2 regions of the Lactobacillus sp. CA30L genome follow, and region 1 is predicted to be linked to the other one. Evidence: predicted binding sites of a transcription regulator. Region 1 holds the regulator's gene; the other holds the start of a gene.

What was found. Region 1 encodes LexA, which represses DNA repair genes until DNA is damaged. Its sites were predicted from a motif close to CNAACANNTGTTNG; they were not measured.
Region 2: the regulator LexA is predicted to act here: its motif matches at 2,060-2,073, upstream of recA (recombinase RecA).

The regions. Positions count from the first base shown of each region.
Region 1 is NZ_JBWXGB010000005.1:51,741-57,179, reverse strand. It holds gene trmD (tRNA (guanosine(37)-N1)-methyltransferase TrmD) at 1-567, shown strand, start outside; gene rplS (50S ribosomal protein L19) at 682-1,029, shown strand; gene AC2JF8_RS06830 (nucleoside phosphorylase) at 1,127-1,891, shown strand; gene AC2JF8_RS06825 (hypothetical protein) at 2,130-2,426, opposite strand; gene lexA (transcriptional repressor LexA) at 2,655-3,278, opposite strand; gene AC2JF8_RS06815 (DUF896 domain-containing protein) at 3,423-3,671, shown strand; gene AC2JF8_RS06810 (YneF family protein) at 3,741-3,956, shown strand; gene AC2JF8_RS06805 (ABC transporter ATP-binding protein) at 4,028-5,439, shown strand, end outside.
Region 2 is NZ_JBWXGB010000001.1:104,691-110,129, forward strand. It holds gene AC2JF8_RS00530 (ABC transporter permease) at 1-397, shown strand, start outside; gene AC2JF8_RS00535 (glycine betaine ABC transporter substrate-binding protein) at 409-1,350, shown strand; gene AC2JF8_RS00540 (ABC transporter permease) at 1,343-2,002, shown strand; gene recA (recombinase RecA) at 2,154-3,266, shown strand; gene rny (ribonuclease Y) at 3,394-5,016, shown strand; gene AC2JF8_RS00555 (helix-turn-helix transcriptional regulator) at 5,187-5,439, shown strand, end outside.

The DNA.
Region 1 (5,439 bases):
GGCGGCGGTGCCGGCATGGTTTTGCAGGTCATGCCAATCAAGAAGGCCCTTGACACGGTGGCCGTTAAGGGCAAGGTGATCATCACCGCGCCGCAGGGGCAAACCTTCAACCAGAAGATGGCCCAGGAGTGGTCGCAGGAAGAAAACCTGACCTTCATTTGCGGACACTACGAGGGCTTTGACCAGCGGGTGTACGACCTGGCCGATGAGGTTGTTTCGATTGGCGACTACGTCCTGACCGGTGGTGAACTGCCGACCATGAGCATGATTGACGCAACGGTGCGTCTTCTTCCCGGCATCCTGGGCAACGCCGCGTCGCCCGTTGAGGAAAGCTTTGCCCACGGCCTGCTCGAGTACCCCCAGTACACCAGACCGGAAGACCTGGACGGGATGAAGGTGCCGGCGGTGCTCTTGTCCGGCAACCACCAGAAGATTGCCGCGTGGCGCCACAAGGAGGCGCTGCGTGCAACCTACCTGCACCGCCCTGACCTATTGGCAAAGTATGAATTGTCGAGCGCGGAGAAGAAGATGCTGGAAGAGGTCAAGCGTGAGGAGGACCGCGCTTGATTTCAGCGGATTTGTTTGCTAGAATAATCAAGGTGCAATTTTGTTTGCACTAATAATTAGGGGTGTTCCGCTGGGGCTAAAGAGCGCCCATGAATGCCGTAGAAGGAGAAAAAAATGGATCCATTAATTCAAGAATTGACCAAAGAACAATTGCGTGATGACATTCCTGATTTCCGCGCCGGTGACACTGTTCGTGTTCACGTCCGCGTTGTTGAAGGAACGCACGAGCGTATTCAGATGTATGAAGGCGTTGTTATCAAGAAGAAGGGTGCCGGTATTGGTGCTACTTACACTGTTCGTAAGATGGCCTCCGGTGTTGGCGTTGAGCGTACCTTCCCGGTTAACGACCCGCGTGTAGCGAAGGTTGAGGTGATGCGTCACGGTCGTGTACGTCGTGCCAAGCTCTACTACCTGCGTGATCGTCACGGCAAGGCTGCTAGAATTGCAGAAAAGCGCCGTTAATCCGCTTAAATTAAAGAGAACCATCCTGTTGCGGGGTGGTTCTCTTTTTTTGGCTATGGTAAAATCGATAGCAATATAATTTGTGGAGGAAACTACTATGGAAAACTTGTTTTTGGCGGACTTTGATGCTAGCCCGCGCGCCGTCATCGAACCCGACCACGAAAAGGCCGAAACGCACTACCACTTTCCGGCCAAGTTGCTGTTTGCCTTTATCACAAGCGATGCCATTGACGCTTTTTTGGCCCAGCACCCGCACCGCGTCCTCGGCCAGTTCGACTGCTTTGAGGGCTTGACGCCAATCTACGCGGTTGACTTGCCAAACGAAACGGTCACGTTCTGCCAGGCTAAATTGGGCGCCCCGGCAGCCGTACAGCTTTTGGACTGGCTGGTTGGCTACGGCGTTAGGCAGGTACTGGCAATCGGATCGGCCGGCGTTTTGGTCGACCTGCCCGAAAACTACTTCTTGGTGCCAACGAGGGCAATTCGCGACGAGGGGACGTCCATGCACTATGCGCCAGCGCAGAATTTCATTGACCTGCGGTCGTCCTTTTTGACGCGCGTGGAAAAATTGATGGGTACGAACGGAGTGCGGGTCAAGGAGGTCACGACCTGGACTACCGATGGCTTCTTCCGGGAAACGCCGCAAAAGGCCCAGCAGTTTAAGGCCCTGGGCGCGTCCTGCGTGGAGATGGAATGCGCGGCACTGGCGGCTTGTGCACAATTCCGCGGCGTTGATTTTGCCCAGGTTTTGTTTACGGCGGACTCGCTCAGTGACCTGGACCAGCATGCAGGACGGGGCTGGGGCAGGGACGCACACGAAGAGGCACTTGACCTTGCAGCCCAGATTCTGGATAACCCCTAGTCCCAACTTTGTGAAAAGCAGCAGCCATGAAACGACCGTGGAACGGATGGAAATTTCACAAGCAAAAACAATAATGCTGGTTTGACAGGCTTTATTGTTTTAAACCAGGCCCAGTATTTGTGAAGCGTGATTATACAGTAGATGTGGAAAGTCCCGCATCCCGCTTTTGGCAGGTGGTAGGCGGCGCCTGCCCCTTCATCAGCCGTCCCGCATGCGTTTCTTGCGTCCTTTAAATCAACTAAAAATTGAGGTTGAGCCCAATCAGCAGGATGGTCAGGAAGAAGCGGACGAGCCAGTGGCTCCAGTCAACCCGATGGTGGAGTGCCATGCCGTTGACCGCGGCGACAATTAAAAGGGCGAGCAGGAAACCCGTAACGATTGTGGGCCGGTCCGTTAGCCCGGCAAGGACGACGCCAGCGCCCAGCAGAAAATTGGCTGCAACGAGCCAGACGGGCAAAGTTTTGTGGGCTGCCAGCGCCGCCAAACCCATGATGCCGCCGTATAAAATGGTTAAGAAACAGGTTAAGTAATTCATTGATTTTTCTCCTTTGCAAAATTAAAGCACCAGCTGCACCCCGACGTCAAGGCGGCGCCGCCGCTAACGGACAGGCAAGAGGGGGCAGCGCACGATTTCTTCTGCAACAAAAAAGCCGTCCGGCCAACCCCTGAATTGTGGAATTCATGAGTTGGCAAAACGGCTGTATTGAAGGGCAAGAGCCCGTTTGCCCGAATAGATTGGGAGAAACAACTCGGGCAGTAGCAGCTAGAAAATATTGCTGCGGTAAAGGCCGACTACCTTGCCCAGAATCTGCACGTTCTCCAGAATGATCGGTGCCATCGTGTCGTTTTCCGGCTGCAGGCGGAAGTGATCCTTTTCCCTGTAGAAACGCTTGACGGTGGCCTCGTTCTCATCGGTCATGGCGACAACAATTTCACCGTTGGTCGCGGTGCTCTGCTTGCGTACGATAACATTGTCGCCGTTCAGAATACCGGCATTGATCATGCTCTCGCCGTGTACCCGCAGCATGAACAGGTCGCCCGCATCGTTGGCAAGGTCGGGCGGCAGCGGGAAGTAGTCTTCAATGTCCTCCACCGCCAAAATGGGCTGACCGGCCGTGACGACCCCGACAACGGGAATTTCGGTTGGCTTGAGCCCAAGCAGCTTCTTGCCCTCGTCGGTTATTTCCAGTGCGCGCGGTTTCGTTGCGTCCTTAATGATCAGGCCCTTGCGTTCCATTCGGGAGAGGTGGCCGTGAACGGTCGAAGTGGACGACAAGTCAACCGCGTGGCAGATTTCGCGGACGGTGGGCGGGAACCCCCGCTTTTGGACGGTATCATAGATGTAGCGTAGAATTTGCACTTGCTTATTATCCTGAATGTTGGTCATAATTTTGCTCCCTTGCACTTGACAAACTGTTGATAAGCATATTTTAGCAAATATCTGGCATAAGCGCAAACAAACGTTCTAAGAAATTAAACTTTTTTTATTGGACGAAATAAGGTAGACTTTTTAGGATAAGGGGTGTAAATAATGACTGAAGACGAAGAAAAAAAGTTGATCAACCGCATCAACGAACTGTACCATAAGAAAAAGACCGTCGGACTGAGCGTTGAGGAGGAAGATGAGCGTAAAGAGTTACACCAAAAGTTCATCAAGAACTTCCGCGCGGGCTTTAAGCGGGACGTTGAAAACCTGGTTCTGATTGATAAAAACGGACGTGAGGTAACGTCTGAAAAGGCCAAACGGGCCCAACGGGAAAAAGGTTTAAGAAAAGATTAACGTTTATCTTTAATTTTACTTAATTTTTAGGTAAGATATAACTATTGGACAAATTGAGGTGAACATTTTATGAATATGGGATTAGCAGTCTTTTTAATTGTAATAGCACTGTTGCTGGGCCTAATTGGCGGTTTTTACGGTGCAAGAGCATACATGAAGAAGTATTTTAAGGATAATCCACCAATCAATGAAGACATGATTGTTGCCATGATGTCACAGATGGGCCAAAAACCTTCGGCCAAGAAGGTTAACCAGGTGATGAACATGATGAAGCACCAAAAATAATGGTCTTGCACGATTGAGAATAAAGGCGGAGGATTGTCTCCGCCTTTTTATTTATGGAAGATAGATGAGCTATGAAAATATTTTTTAAACTAGGCTGGTTTTTTAAAAAAGAAAAGAAGCGCTACCTGATTGGCATTGCCTTTTTGGCCTTGACCTCGGTAGTCAACCTGGTGCCGCCCCGCATTCTGGGGCTAATGGCCGACCAGTTGGAACTGGGCCACATCAGCTGGCAGGAGTATGGCCTGTTGATCCTGGCAATAATCCTGGCGGCGCTCCTGCTCTATGGCTTCCGTTACTTTTGGCGCCGGCAGATCTGGGGCGGTTCCGCGGAACTGGAATTGCAGTTGCGCTCGAAATTGTTTGCCCACTTTATGGAAATGGACCGCACCTTTTACCAGCGGCACCGGACCGGGGACCTCATGGCCCATGCAACCAATGACGTTTCCGCCGTTCAAGAAGTTGCCGGTGAGGGTGTTTTGACCCTGGTTGACTCGCTGATCATGAGCGTCTCGACGATGGTTGCCATGATTATCTTTGTCGACTGGCGCCTGACGGTCGTGGCGCTTTTGCCGCTGCCGTTTCTGGCCTGGGGGGCGTGGAAACTGGGCGACCAGCTCCATGATGCCTTCGACAAGTCGCAGGCAGCCTTTTCGCGTCTGAACAACAAGACGCAGGAATCCGTTTCGGGGATTAAGGTGCTCAAGACTTTTGGCCAGGGTCAAGACGACACTGCAGCCTTCGATAAGATGATCGATGATACGATCACGATCAACAAGCGCGTCTTCAAGTGGGATGCGCTATTTGACCCGCTGGGAACGATTCTCATCGGTCTGACCTACACAATCACGATTATTTACGGTGGTCTGCTCGTCAGCAGCAAGGTTCTAACAATTGGCCAGCTGGTTTCCTTTATTGCCTACATCGGCAACATGGTGTGGCCGATGTTTGCGATTGGCTACCTCTTTAACATTTTGGAGCGGGGCAGCGCCAGCTACGACCGTATTGAAAAGCTGCTCGACGAGAAGCCGGCAATTACCGATCAAAATGCCGACGAAAGTTTAGGTGCCGGCGACATTGCGGGCGACCTGAAGTTTCAGGTTAAGTCATTTGCCTACCCCGATGAGCCGCAGATTACGGTCCTGAAAAACGTTGACTTTACGCTGAAAACGGGGCAAACGCTTGGGCTTGTCGGCAAGGTGGGAGCGGGCAAGACCACGATAATTCAGCTGCTTCTGCGTGAGTTTGACTGCTACGACGGCCAAATAACGCTGAATGGCCATGACATCCGCGAGATCCCGCTGAACGTGCTGCTGCGCCAGATTGCATACGTGCCGCAGGACAACTACCTGTTTTCAACCAGCATTCAAAAGAACATTGCGTTCGCCGATGCCAACACGGGTACGGACGCAATTGTTGCGGCCGCTAAAAAGAGCGACCTGCACAATGACATCCTGCAAATGCCGGGCGGCTACAACACGCTAGT
Region 2 (5,439 bases), on a different contig from region 1:
CGGGCAGGTGCCGGCGGTTATTGCGCTCTTTTTGTACAGCCTGATGCCGATTCTGCGCAACACATACGTGGGCTTGACGAGCGTCAATCCCGATACGGTTGATTCGGCGCGTGGTCTGGGCATGACGAGGATGCAGCTGATTATGAAGGTTGACATCCCGCTTGCAATGCCCGTGATTATGGCGGGCATCCGTCTTTCGGCCATCTACGTCATTGCGTGGGCAACGCTTGCTTCCTACATTGGTGCCGGTGGCCTGGGCGATTTTATCTTTAACGGGCTCAGCCTGTACCAGCCCGACCTGATCCTGGGTGGGACTATTCCGGTAATTATCATGGCACTTTTAACGGATTACCTGCTGGGCAAGTTGGAACGGCGGATTACGCCGAAGGGCATATGAGGAGGACGCTGATGAAAAAATATTTCAAAAAGATAACGCTGGCGTTCCTCGCTTTCGTAGTCATGGTGGCTACCAGTGCCTGCGGCCTGCCGGGCTTGGCGGATACGCAGGGCAGCAGCGCAAATATCCGGATAACGGCACTGACCACTACGGAATCACAGATAGTTGCCAACATTATCGCGCAGCTGATTGAAAAAGAGACGCCCTACAAGGCTTCGATTGTCAACAACCTCGGCTCGGCCCCAATGCAGCACCAGGCCCTAGTGCGCCACGACGCCGATATCCAGGCCGCTGCTTATGACGGGGGAGAACTGACGGCCAACTTGCTGCTGCCGCCGATCAAGGACTCGCGCCGGGCAAACGCCACGGTGCGCCGCGAGGTCAAGAAGCGCTGGGACCAAACCTACCTGCACACCTATGGCTTTGCCAATAATTATGCGTTCATGGTACGGAAGAAGGACCAGCAAAAATATCGTTTGTACAAAATTTCGGACCTGAAGAAGGTGGAAAACAAGTTTTCCTTCGGCGTTGCGTCCGAGTGGGTCAATGCGCCCGGCGTGGGCTATCCGGCCTTTCAAACGGCGTATGGCATGACCTTTAGCAAGGCGCACCCGATGAACATCGGGCTGGTTTATTCGGCCCTGAAGAGCGGCAAGATGAACGTCATCCTGGGCTACTCGACCGATGGCCGCATTGATTCCTACCACCTGCACCTGCTCCAAGACGATAAGCACTTTTTCCCACCCTACAACTGCGGCATGCTGATCAATAATTACCTGTTGCGCGAGCACCCGGAACTAAAGCCGCTTTTGCGGCGTCTTGTCGGCAATATTAACGTGCATGAGATTCGCAAAATGAACTTCCAGGTGGATGACAAGCTGCTGGAACCAGCAACCGTTGCCCGCCAGTTTTTAGTGAAGCACAATTACTTTAGGGGGCAAAATAATGGCTAAGTTATCTTTATGGCGGCAGTTTATCTATTATTATCAGCATAATGGCGGCTACGTGCTTGAGCAATTCAACCGCACGTTTCTGATTTCAATATACGGGGTCCTGTTTGCCGCAATCATCGGAATTCCAATCGGTATTTTCATTTCGCGCAACGCCCACCTGGGCGACTTTGTAGTGGAAATTGCCAACTTCATCCAGACCATTCCCTCGCTTGCCCTCTTGTCAATCATCATGATCGGGCTGGGCCTTGGCGTCATGACGGTCATCGTTACCGTCACGCTGTATTCGCTCTTGCCGATCATCAAGAACACGTACACGGGCATGCGGAACGTCAACAAGGACATCATCGACTCTGGCAAGGGCATGGGCATGACGAAGCTGCAGCTGCTCTACATGGTGCGCCTGCCGCTGTCGCTGTCCGTAATTATTGCCGGCCTAAAAAACGCGCTGGTCATCGCGATCGGGATAACCTCAATCGGTTCGTTCGTTGGCGCGGGCGGTCTGGGCGACATTATCATCCGCGGAACCAACGCTACGAGCGGCAGCGCAATAATTTTGGCGGGTGCACTCCCGACGGCCTTGATGGCCATCATGGTCGACCTGCTTCTGAATTTTATGCAAAAATGGCTGCAGCCCCGGGGACTCAGACGGTAAAATTTTAGGAGAAATGTGGCTTTTTTGGCGTAATTAATAGTGCAAGGCAAAAAAATCAAAACGCTTGTTCGCTTTTTCTTGCAAATAACAAGTGAATCAAAGTATAATTAACGAGGATTAATTAACGATTATTAGAGGAGGAAAACAAGTCTTGGCCAAAGATGAAAAGAAGGCTGCGCTGGACGCGGCACTGAAGAAAATTGAGAAAAATTTTGGCAAGGGTGCCGTTATGCGGATGGGCGATAAGGCAAACACCAAGATTTCAACCGTTCCGTCCGGTTCGCTTGCGCTAGACGCCGCCCTCGGCGTGGGTGGCTACCCCCGGGGACGAATAGTTGAAATTTACGGACCAGAATCTTCCGGTAAAACCACCGTTGCACTGCATGCGGTTGCTGAGGTCCAGAAACGCGGCGGCACGGCGGCCTATATCGATGCCGAAAACGCAATGGATCCGGCCTATGCCGAGGCACTGGGCGTTGACGTGGACGCGCTGATTCTGTCCCAGCCCAACACGGGTGAAGAGGGCCTCCAGATTGCTGATACCCTGATTAGCAGCGGTGCCATCGACATCCTAATTGTTGACTCCGTTGCGGCGCTTGTTCCGCAGGCTGAAATAGACGGCGACATGGGCGATAGCCACGTCGGGCTGCAGGCCCGTTTAATGAGTCAAGCCCTGCGCAAGCTCTCCGGCAACATCAATAAGACCAAAACAATTGCGATTTTTATCAACCAGATTCGTGAAAAGGTTGGCATCATGTTTGGCAACCCGGAGACCACGCCTGGTGGTCGTGCGCTCAAGTTTTACGCGACCGTTCGGCTTGAAATCAGGCGGGCGGAGAAGATTAAGCAGACCGGCGGTGAGATTACCGGTAACCGTGTCAAAATCAAGGTGGTCAAGAATAAGGTTGCCCCGCCGTTCAAGGTTGCCGAGGTTGACATGATGTACGGCCAGGGGATCTCGCAGAGCGGTGAACTGCTTGACATGGCGGCCGAAAAAGATATTGTCAACAAGGCCGGCTCGTGGTATTCATATAATGACGAGCGGATTGGCCAGGGCCGTGAGAACGCGAAGAAGTACCTGGAAGAGCACCCGGATATTTACGCAGACGTTGAACAGCAGGTGCGCCATGCCTTTGGCATCGATGAGGACTCGATTGCCGACCGCGAGGACCCGGAGAAGGTCAAGGCGAAGAAGGCCCAAGAAGTCAAGCCTGCAGAAAAGGAGGCTTCCGCAGATAAGGAAGCCGATAGCAAAAGCAATTAGAGTTGAAGAGATTAACCTTGACCTGTAAAGTGGTCAAGGTTTTTTCTATTAATTGACATAACCCTTGCGGTTCTTTATCATTAATACTGTGTGAATAATCTTAAAAATAAAAAAGGCGATAGTAATCATGACAAAAATAATTTTGATTCCCGTCGCGATTGTTATTATTTCAATTTTAATGGGTGCAGATATTGGATACCTTATCCGCAGGGATATCTGGGAAAAGAAGGCGCAGAATGCGCAAAACGATGCCGACCATATTCTAACTGAAGCAAAAAAACAGGCAGCTTTAACTAACTCTGAAGCTTTGCGACAGAAGGTGCTAGTAGAGCAGAGTGCGCAAAACACCAAGAAGGAAAAAATTCTTGAGGCGCAGGAAAAGATTCAGGGCTACCGGCAAAAAGTTGAAGACGACCTGAACGTCAAGCGTGCCGAAATTGCACGTGACAACAATCGTCTAAAACAGCGTGAGGATACGCTTGACCACAAGAACGAGCTGCTGGTGGAACGTGAAAATGGACTAGCCAAGAAGGAGGAACAATTAAAGAAGGACCAAACTGAACTGAGCAAGAAAGTTCAGGATGCAAATGATTTAATTGAACAAAGCCAGCAAAAGCTTTACGAAGTTGCCCACTTAGACCAGGAACAGGCGAAGAAGCTTGTTCTGAATCAATTATCTGAGCAATTGTTCAAGGAGCGGGCAGAAATGATTAGGAACAGCAATGAAGAAGTTCATGCCAAGGCCGATCATTATGCGCGCAAGGTAATTATTGATGCAATTCAGAGCAGTTCTGCCGATACCGTTGCCGAAACCACGGTTTCGGTGGTTGACTTGCCCAATGAAGAGATGAAGGGACGGATTATCGGCCGTGAAGGCCGCAACATCCGTTCATTTGAAGCCCTCACTGGTGTGGATCTGATCATTGATGATACGCCTAAGGTTGTTACCCTCAGCGGGTTTGATGCGATCAGGCGGGAGATTGCCAAACGGGCAATGGAGCGTCTGGTTAAAGACGGTCGGATTCACCCAGCTCGCATTGAAGAGATGGTGGACAAGGCACGCAAAGAAGTAAACGACGATATTTATGAAGCGGGTGAGAGCGCCTTGATGGAGCTGGGGATTCACAAGATGAACCCGGAACTAGTCAAGATACTCGGCCGGCTTAAATATCGGACCTCTTACGGGCAAAATGTTTTGGGGCACTCAATTGAAGTTGCCAAATTAGCCGGAACAATGGCTGCTGAACTTGGTTTAAATGAAAAATTAGCGGTTCGCGCGGGATTATTACACGATATTGGAAAAGCCATCGATCATGATATTGAAGGTTCACACGTCGAAATTGGCGTTGAGTTAACCAGGAAGTACCATGAATCAGATGTAGTTGTTAACGCAATTGCGGCGCACCACGGGGATGTGCCGAAGTTATCGTTTATTGCCGAACTGGTTGTTGCGGCAGACACGATTTCCTCGGCCCGGCCGGGCGCCAGGAGCGAAAGCTTGGAAAACTATATTAGACGGTTGACCGAGCTTGAGCAGATTGCCAAGCGGTATGACGGGGTCAAGCAGGCATACGCCATTCAGGCCGGACGTGAGGTCCGGGTGATGGTGGAGCCGGAGAAGATTTCGGACGACCGCATCACCGTTTTGGCACGTGACATTCGTAACCAGGTTGAAAAAGAACTGGATTACCCCGGTAACATTAAAATTACCGTTATCCGCGAAAAACGCGTCGTTACAGTTGCAAAATAGGCAAAAAACTGGATCTTTGGATCCGGTTTTTTGTTTGCCTATTTTTACTGTGACTTATATCACTAATTCGCAAAGAGCTGTGGCGTAGTTAGACATAAAATATCGCAATTAATTATATTTTGCTAAAATGAAAGGGTATACAATAATAATTAAGTGGAGGGAGATAAGCTGTGGGCCAAGAAGAAACACGCGAGTGTAAGGACTTTTTGCAGGAGTTGGGTTATCCGTTTGACTCGATTTCTGGTTTGCTGGATGCCGGTGCAATAAGCAAGTATTTAAACTCAAAGTGGATCAAGAATTCACATGTGTTTGAAATCCTGGATAAAAAAGCAAGCGACAAGCAATTACTGAAATGCAGCGACGTCCGCAATTTTTACCAGTTTATGCCACCGTATTTTGCTGCACTGTCAAGTCAGAATGGCA